Regions from separate parts of the Colwellia asteriadis genome, predicted to be linked through region 2. Evidence: riboswitches for the same ligand, from Rfam matches in the RefSeq annotation. Region 2 holds a riboswitch; each other region holds the start of a gene.

Region 1 (3,282 bases), on a different contig from region 2:
AGAATAATCGTATGTTGCTTATGATACTTGCGCTGAAATGAGGTAATCATTTCACTATTTCCCGCAAGCTTAATCGCTAACTTCTTTCCCTTACCAAGAGAGTCTTTCTTTAGAGCTTGCGTTAGCGTCTGATTGTAAAAATAGTGAGTGTACTTTGCTTCTTTTTTCTTATTCTCAAACTTAAACCACAAGAGCTGACTATGCTTTTGTGCTATCAAATAGGCTTGTTGATAATCACCTTGGTCAAAATACATTTCTGCTAGCATCCGGTAAAATCCAACATACTCTAAAGAAATATCTTCACCTTTTAATAAAGACAAAACATTTAGCAGTATATCGTAAGCTTTATCTTTCTCCTGTAGACTCATCTTGATACTAGCTAAAGCGACTAAGGTTTCAATGTATTCGGTAATAACATCGTTGTTTTTAAAGGTTTCTGCAGCTTGAGTAAATGCCCTATCGGCTTCTTCAAATTGTTGTAATTTAAAAAAACTTAAACCTACACCTTTATCAGCCAGTGCAACTCCTATAGACTTTTTCCTCTGTTGAGCATACTTTTTTGCTTCCCAAAAAGCACTGTAAGCATCATCAAAGCGTTGTAAATATAAATATGCATACCCAATATAAAGATAAGTTTGGTCAATATTTTCTTTTTTATTTAAATCAAAACGTAATTTAAGAACTTTTAATTGTATCGTTAATGCCGTTTGGTAATCGCCTAAATAATGATAAGCCGTAGCTAAAATAGTAAACAATTCAATATGCTCGATAGAGACACTTCTTTTATCAACGGTTTTATCGAGTAGCATTAAGTCAGCAAGTGCTTGCTCATATTGCCCTAACATAGCGAACGCAACACTACGATAACTCAACGCCAGCAGTTTATACTGCTCATGGGATTCACCTAGAGTAAGGGCTACTAAATCTTCTGCTATATTAAGTAATTGTTGGAATTGTTTTTTAGCCATATGCACATTAGCTAGCTTAAGTAATAGCGCAAGCCTAACTTTCTGATCTTCTAGATCTACATTTAATCCCGATTGCACATAAGTAAAAGCCTTATCTATCTCATTCTTGTTACTCGTTACAATAGCAAGTAGTAAATATAATTTAGCGAGAATATCACCAGAGTAATACTGAGAATAAGGAAGAATCTGTTGCGCTATTTTCTCTACCTTTTCATACATTATAGCTTCATGGTCGAGGTAATATAACTGCTCCACCTGAATTGTTAAGATCTCTATTTTTTTACTCGACAAACCTTTCAGGTTCGCCTCGTTTGCCCCACAGAAATATGGAGCTCCTAATAAAATAAACAGTAAAAAAATTCTATACATAATTTAAAATATAAAAACAATCAGTTACCTTAGCTTTCACATAAAAAAACTAAAATGTTACTTTATTTTTACTTTATTCCTTTTTGTTATCAATATTTTATATTTACATTCACTCATTTTTATCTATAATGAGCGTAAGCTTCAATGCTTAACAAGGGCAAACTTAGTGAAAGCTAAGGACGCAAAGTTACCGGTCTAATGGGAAACCTATGATAGCGGAACTGCAAAATTTAGATATAGTGGGGGCTTATCTTCATCTTTTAGTTCTCTATCAATTTCTTCCGTTAACTTTGCGTGCCCTCTCTCTTTCTTTAAAATATTAGCATTTAAATAAAATTACTATTAAATGGATTAACGTTATGTTACTAATCCCATTTGATTATCTCACTGTACCGTATAACTCCTCCGATAGAGATAATAATTAAGCTACTTAGCTTGCTTAATTTGTAATGATAAAAATGCATAGAAGTGAATAAATAAATGAAGTATCACGACTCTATTGAAACCGCCGACAAAATTATGCGCTTGGTGGTTGCTCAACTCAAAAAGTGGCAACTTGCGATTAACCCAATTAATTATGCTGTTGTTTATGAGTATTATAAAAAGTCCAATGCACAACTCACCGCTGCTATTGAAAAAGAGCTATTAGTAAATGAAAGTTTGAATGGTTTCTTTATGGAGAACCTCTATAAAGAAACAGTGCTTGAAAAAAGTGAATTCAGAGAAGAAATTCTTACAGACCTCAGTACGTTAATTAACGACTCTCATCATAATCAGCAAGAACTAACAAGCTCCTCTATAGCGTTAATACACACTCTCGAAAAAAACATTACACAACTTTCATCTTCAGAGCCAAATAACGTTAAAAATGCAATTAGCTCATTAACAACAGCGACTGAAGACTTCAAAGCACAAATACTACATTTATCAAAGCAGTTAGAATGCCACCAAGAAGACAGCCAAAGACTCTCCGCAGAGCTCACTCAAGCACGCCATCAAATTAACTTAGACAAGGTAACCGGTTTATTTAACAAAAAAGCAATTAGTAGCCATATATCTGCATGGCAACAACAGTATACGCCGTGCAATATCGCCGCCATTTCGATTAAGATAGAAGAGTTCAATAAGATAGAACGTGACTTTGGCGTACTATTTTCTGATGTAATACTCACCAAAATAGCGCATAAGATCGCAAGTTATATACACGACAGTGGGTTACCTGTGCGCTTTAATTACGATGAATTTATATTATTATTACCACAGGCTTCGCATCAAACAGCGACAGAAATCGGCACAAAAATAACCCAAAGTATACGAAAAATGCGCTTTGTCAGTATAAAGTCAGATATTAAATTACCACAAATTAATAGCCAATTTAGCGTTAATCATATGGAGGAAGGTGAGAATATTGACGACTTTTTAAAAAAGACAAAAATTGAATCAACCCTAGCAACCTAATTACCCCCTTTAATTTAGCGATAACTGATTGCTAGGCAATTAACCTACTCTTTAAAGAAAAATTCTCGATAAGTTTTTAATTCAGCAATAGATTCTTTAATATCATCTAACGCTAAATGAGCGCCTGTTTTAACAACTTTATCTAACACTTCAGGCTTCCAGCGTCTTGCTAGTTCTTTAATTGTGCTAACATCAATATTTCTGTAATGAAAAAACTCTTCAAAATCAGGCATGTACTTATGCGCAAAACGCCTATCTTGACCAATACTATTACCACACATTGGCGACTTACCTGCTGGCACCCACTTTTTGACAAAAGCTAACGTTTCTTGAGTTGCTTGAGCTAGGCTCACATCACTGTCTTTGCAACGTTGAGTTAATCCCGATTTGCCATGTTGCTCAATACACCAAGGATTCATGTTATCTAAAACACTATCAGTTTGATGAATAGCAAAAACAGGACCTTGCGCTAAAATATTTAACTGAC
Region 2 (3,282 bases):
CGTGGTTAAACGACGTGGCATTAGCGAAACAAGAAATTGTGACGATAAAAGCACGTGACGGCGTAGAAATTGGTGGTGTATTAGTTTATCCACTAAACCACAAAGAAGGTCAACGTTACCCACTAATTATGTCGGTACACGGCGGCCCTGAAAGCCATGATAAAGATGGTTGGATCACCGCTTACTCTCGCCCTGGTCAATTAGCAGCAGCACAAGGCTACGCGGTATTTCACCCTAACTATCGTGGTAGTACAGGTAAAGGGGTTGCCTACTCTAAGTTAGGTCAAAATGATTACGCAGGTAAAGAGTTTGATGACTTAGTTGACCTAAAAAATCATTTAGTAAACATTGGTTTAGTTAACGAGAAAAAAGTTGGTATTACGGGCGGATCTTACGGTGGCTATGCGTCAGCATGGGGCGCAACTAAACTAACTAAGCACTTTGCTGCGAGCGTTATGTTTGTTGGTATTTCTAACCAATTATCGAAATTTGGTACTACTGATATTTCAAATGAAATGCACTTAGTACACGCACGTTCATACCCTTGGGAAAAATGGCAATGGTACTTAGAGCGCAGCCCTATTTATTGGGTTGAGCAATCAGAAACGCCATTATTAATTATGCACGGTAAAGCAGATCCTCGTGTACACCCTGCGCAATCAATGGAAATGTACCGTTATATGAAAGTACATGGCAAAACAGTACGTTTAGTTTACTACCCAGGCGAAGGCCATGGTAATAAACGTGCTGCTGCTAAGTACGATTACAGCTTACGTTTAATGCGTTGGATGGACAACTACCTAAAGCATGACAATAAACCAATGCCTGCACACGAATTACCGCATGCGGCTAACTTAAAAGCTAAAAAAGAAGCATAACGCTATTAATGGGCGCATTGCGCTCATAATCATTTGTTTCAATAAAGGCCAGATTTTTTCTGGCCTTTTTATTCCTGAAAGTCGCCAATAATGAATTTTTATTCTCCTGAAATAATAGAAACAATAACAAGTTAGCTATTAACGGTAATTAAAAGTTTTTTCTGTATTTGCCTTATCAAGGAATGCGTGACTACACTGATAAAGCAAACCTAATGAAAGTTAGGGACGCAAAGCCACCGGTCTAAGGAGTACTCTACGACAGCGGGGTTGCCAATAATCTAGTAAGAATTATTGCCAGTTACCACTGATGATGTATTTCTGTGACAGGTATGTTTGTAATTACATTTTAGGATGGGATGTTTCATGCATAGTCAACTGAGTTGCAACGCTAAAAAAACTAAAACGCTTACCTATAAATCATTCTTATTCATTTACCCTTTACTGACTCCCTCACTTTACTCATTATTTTTTTTAGCGCTCTGCGTAACTAGCTTTTCCAGTTTAGCTACTTCCTTCAAAACGCAAATCAATGCAGCAAACAATGAAGAATTCTATCAACCTGACTACCCGTTAATTTTTGTCAGTGCTCCAATTAAAGTGTTTGATAATACTTACGGTGGAGTCACAGGTACATACAAGTTAGGCACCGATGTACTCAGTGCAAATAACCCCAGCGGAGGTAATGAGTTATGGATTTTATTACCTAACGGCCAAAGTAAAAAACTATTTCCTTTAGAGATACACCTGCAACAACAACTCATTGACACGCCTACAGGTATGTTAAATCAAGGCTCGGTAGTTGAGCCAAATTTATCTGAAGACGGTAAAACTGTTTATTTCAGTTACTTTCATAATGCTGACGATAAAACATACCAAAGTGGCTTACCCAAATTAGGCGCTGATATTTATAGTATTAACCTTGGTGATTTATTAGCTGACTACTCCTTCGCTCCAGAGTTATTACCCGCTAAAAGGCTCACATACGCTAATACAAATGACAATAATGAGTTTGATATTTATAAAGATGCGATGAATTTACCCTTAAAACAAACAGGGTCGCATAACTGGGGTAATGTCTATATGCACGCTGAAGAAATGCGCACCGATACCGGTTTAAAGCTTATTTACGTTAGTAACAAAAAACGCATCAGTAACGCCAATCTCGCTATGGGGTATGCCAATCATAACTTCAACTTATTTAGTGCTGATATTACTGATAATGGCGACTTAAAAAACCATCAACAATTTCAATATTACACAACGACATCCGCATTAAGCCCCAATAAGCTTCGAAATGGCATTGCATTTTCATATCAAGCAACCACAGAAGATGCCCGTCACTGGCAAATTCAAGGGTTAACATCATCAGGCAAGTGGTACCCTATTTTTGGCTACGGCAATAGCCCAGAAGCAGCGCACCTCAGTACCTTTTGCGTTAAAGGTAAAGGAGCTAACCCTGGCGATTACCTTATTACGACGAGCTACTACAACTTAAATAACAATGGCTTTGGTGCGCTGCATAGTGTGAAATTATCAATGGCGGGATTAAACGCTTACGATAGACCAGATGCTGGAGTAGAAGTTCCTCGTCAACTTGGCGCAAAATTATTAACTAAAGGCGTAGATATTCATGACTTACCTTCAGATAGCCATAATGGAATATTATTAGGTAAATTCACTACTCCACGGTGCGGAAAGGCTGATGAACTCTTTTTTTCGCATACAAAAACGAGCGCCAATAACCGAGGTTTAGACTCAGAAAAAAGCAAAGGCGTATACGAATCCTATATCGGCTTTCGAAAGGATTTAGAAGCCTTTGACCCGACTGAGTCCATCAATATTAATGCTAATACGGGCATTATAAAAGTCATCGAAGATGAATCAGGAACGACTAATTTATTATGGCCACTACCCGTTATCACTTGGGAAGAGAGAAGTGGTGATAAAGAACAAACTTATTCTGCGCCCGCAGTTGCTTCAGCGACTACTATTACCCCTGGTAGCCCTTTTGCACAAGTTGGAACCTCCGCTTTATGGAATACTGATCGTAAGCCTTTTGACTGCTGGCTTGGAGGGGATGGTAAAACCCCATTTAGCCCAAATAAGGCAAATAAAGACTATAATTCTGAACGTCAAGAGTTGATCAAGCAATCAGCGCCACTCACGCGCGTACAAAACCAAAATGATTTCTGTGAATACCTTCTTCCTGAAAATGTGCTCGGAGTTGCAATTAATTTAACCTCAAACAAGCTAAAAAACTCTTACGCAAGCTATCGCTCAGCTGGTTCACAAACAAAAGAGACATCTCGTTTACTTGGTGTTTACTCTGTCGTCAATCAAGTTGATCAATCTTTTAAAGCAATTATTCCCGCTAACGTGCCTTTCGATTTTCATTTGTTAGATC
Region 3 (3,282 bases), on a different contig from region 2:
ATAGGTGTAGGCACACCAGCGAGTGTAACAAAGATGTTACAGGCAGTTAGCGCACGTGTACCAATGGCTAAACTAGCAGTTCATTTTCATGATACCTATGGCCAAGCGTTAACTAACATTTACGCAGCACTTCAGCTTGGTATAAATGTCGTTGACTCGGCTATTGCAGGCTTAGGCGGCTGTCCCTATGCTAAGGGCGCTTCTGGCAATGTTGCAACGGAAGATGTTGTCTACCTATTAAATGGTTTAGGTATAGAATCAAATATAGATTTCAATAAACTGCTCAGCGCAGGATGGTTTATCAGCGATAAACTAGGTAAGGCCCCCATATCAAAAGTATCTAACGCCTACCTAGCTAAAGCTCAATAAAATAGAGTTCATAACTAATTACTCAGGAGAGAAAAATGGCAGGATTTGACAAAGTAGTGTCAAGCTACGAAGAAGCCATGGCAGGGTTAATCGATAACATGACCATTATTGCTGGCGGTTTCGGTTTATGTGGTATTCCAGAGAACCTTATCGCCGAAATAAAGCGTAAAGGAACTAAAGGCTTAACCTTGGTTTCAAATAACTGTGGCGTAGATGACTTTGGGTTAGGCGTACTCCTACCTAACCGTCAAATAAAAAAAATTATTGCATCATATGTTGGTGAAAATGCCGAATTTGAACGCCAAATGATGGCAGGTGAATTAGAAGTAGAATTAACACCACAAGGAACATTAGCTGAAAAAATGCGTGCTGGCGGCGCTGGTATTCCTGCATTTTTTACAGCGACAGGGGTTGGCACTCCAGTAGCCGAAGGCAAAGAAGAGCGAAGCTTTAACGGACGAGACTATATTTTAGAAGAAGCGATTACTGGCGACTTTGCTATTGTTAAAGCATGGAAGGCCGACAGGTATGGCAATTTAGTTTTTCGAAAAACAGCACGTAACTTTAACCCATTAGCAGCGACTGCGGGTAAAATTACGGTAGTTGAAGTTGAAGAAATTGTTGAAGTAGGTGAATTAGACCCTGATCAAATTCACACTCCAGGTATTTACGTTAATCGTGTGATTAAAGGCAGTTTTGAAAAGCGCATTGAGCAACGTACTACTCGCCCAGCAGACTCAGAAACTGCCCAACCAAAGCATCAGGGAGAATAACCATGGCTTTATCAAGAGAGCAAATTGCTCAACGTGTTGCCCAAGAATTAAAAGACGGTTATTACGTCAACTTAGGCATTGGTATCCCAACACTTGTTGCTAACTTTGTGCCAAAAGGTATTGAAGTAATGTTACAGTCTGAAAACGGTTTACTGGGTATGGGACAATTCCCAACAGAAGGTGAAATTGACGCAGACTTAATCAATGCTGGCAAACAAACCGTTACTATGGCAACAGGTGCTTCTATTTTTGATTCTGCCGAGTCATTTGCCATGATTCGTGGTGGTCATGTTGATTTAACGGTACTAGGCGCTTTTGAAGTTGATGTTCATGGCAATATTGCTTCTTACATGATCCCAGGAAAGCTAATTAAAGGCATGGGCGGTGCTATGGATTTAGTTGCAGGCGCAGACAATATTATTGTAACTATGACTCACGCATCGAAGCATGGTGTATCTAAGCTGCTTAATAATTGCTCTTTACCGTTAACCGGTAAAGGTTGTATTAAAAAAGTACTTACTGATCTTGCCTTTATTGAAATAAAACAAGGTAAGTTTCATTTACTTGAGCGTGCACCTGGCGTTACCGTAGAAGAAATTATTAAATTAACCGAAGGTGAGCTCATCGTAAACGGTAATATACCTGAAATGAAATTTTAGTAAACATGAGACTCAATAAGAGCTAAGTATCCGCTAAACTTGCATTTTCGGCAAAATTTAGTGATACTTAACTTCGACAAAGAAAAGGCAAGGCTCGCGAAAACGTGCTACGCAAAACCACCGGTCTAAGGGTTTAGTAATACTGCTAAGCCTATGACAGCGGAGTTACCTCGTTAAGGGTACATCCTGTGGTTTTTTCTTTTATTAACTCAATTATTTAAGGTTATTAAAATGAAAAAATTATTACTAGCTTCAACCATTACAGCTTTAACATTAACGTTTACATTTAACGCACCAACAGCTCAGGCTGCTAATATAGCTCAAAGCTTATGCGACTATGTCGCTGCTGATGACAAAAAACGTATGCGTTCTTTTTTAAAGTCTCATAAATTAAAAATACGTAGTATTTTTGATGGCGTTCAATGTAATGGCCAGAACTTGTTAGAATTTGCAGCAACGTCAGGCTCAGTAGAGACTGGCTCTTTGATGATTTCAAAATTACCAAAGAAAGTTGTATCAGCTAATTTAGCGCTTATTCAAACAGGATCACAACCGTTGATCGATGCTGCTAACGATCGTGTTAGTAGCTAAAAATTATTTCAAGTAAACGTTAATGTTTTGTAGTAACAAAGTATAAGAATGTTTCACTGGTAAATAATTCTATGTCACTTAAAAAGCCAGCATTTGCTGGCTTTTTTTTATCTACAACTTACAATGAAGTTAGGTAGTGTTAATAATAAAATAATCGATGAGTAGTAAACGAAATAAAAACCATAGTCAACATGCTCTAGTATTAACTGGCGGTGGTGCACGCGCTGCTTATCAAGTCGGTGTATTATCTGCTATCGCTAAATTTGTGCCTCGTAATCATCCAAGTCCCTTCCCCATTCTTTGTGGAACATCAGCCGGAGCAATCAACTCAACAGCACTTGCTTGTTATACCTCATGCTTTCAATTGGGGGTTAAAAAGCTTGAATGGGTTTGGAAAAACTTTAATATTTCCCAAGTTTATCACTGTGATCCAACAAGGGTTTATGGTCACATTGCTTATGGCATGCTGGCTAGCTTTCAGGCGGATTACGCAAATAAATCATCACACAGTTTATTAAATAACGCACCATTAAGACACTTACTTAATCGCTTGATCGACTTTAGGAGAATTGATAGAAATATACTTCAAGGAACATTATCTGCATTATCAGTTACGGCATCTAGCTATAGTAACGGCGATTCTATTAGCTTTTATCAAGGAAAGGATAATATACAGCCTTGGTCGCGTGTGAAACGAAAAGGTGAAAAAAGCCAATTAAACACTGAACATTTAATGGCTTCGGCCGCTATTCCTATGGTATTTCCATCAGTAAAAATTAAAAACCAATATTTTGGTGACGGGTCTGTACATCAACTTTCACCGTTAAGCCCTGCAATACATTTAGGCGCTAAACGATTATTTATTATTGGCGTCGAACAACCAAAAGAAC

The links. A riboswitch is a leader RNA that binds a small molecule or an ion and turns the genes downstream of it on or off. The one in region 2 is predicted to bind cyclic di-GMP.
Region 1: it holds a riboswitch for cyclic di-GMP, as region 2 does, so the genes downstream of both, ABD005_RS02205 (GGDEF domain-containing protein) here and ABD005_RS10120 (DNRLRE domain-containing protein) in region 2, are expected to answer to the same signal.
Region 3: it holds a riboswitch for cyclic di-GMP, as region 2 does, so the genes downstream of both, ABD005_RS07960 (DUF3718 domain-containing protein) here and ABD005_RS10120 (DNRLRE domain-containing protein) in region 2, are expected to answer to the same signal.

Annotation. Positions count from the first base shown of each region.
Region 1 is NZ_BAAAFA010000001.1:531,764-535,045, forward strand. Features, by position in the region: gene ABD005_RS02200 (tetratricopeptide repeat protein) at 1-1,187, opposite strand, end outside; cyclic di-GMP riboswitch class I at 1,484-1,566, shown strand; gene ABD005_RS02205 (GGDEF domain-containing protein) at 1,818-2,795, shown strand; gene orn (oligoribonuclease) at 2,840-3,282, opposite strand, start outside.
Region 2 is NZ_BAAAFA010000006.1:152,499-155,780, forward strand. Features, by position in the region: gene ABD005_RS10115 (alpha/beta hydrolase family protein) at 1-878, shown strand, start outside; cyclic di-GMP riboswitch class I at 1,071-1,153, shown strand; gene ABD005_RS10120 (DNRLRE domain-containing protein) at 1,242-3,282, shown strand, end outside.
Region 3 is NZ_BAAAFA010000005.1:14,379-17,660, forward strand. Features, by position in the region: gene ABD005_RS07945 (hydroxymethylglutaryl-CoA lyase) at 1-369, shown strand, start outside; gene ABD005_RS07950 (CoA transferase subunit A) at 405-1,142, shown strand; gene ABD005_RS07955 (3-oxoacid CoA-transferase subunit B) at 1,145-1,801, shown strand; cyclic di-GMP riboswitch class I at 1,878-1,974, shown strand; gene ABD005_RS07960 (DUF3718 domain-containing protein) at 2,033-2,392, shown strand; gene ABD005_RS07965 (patatin-like phospholipase family protein) at 2,550-3,282, shown strand, end outside.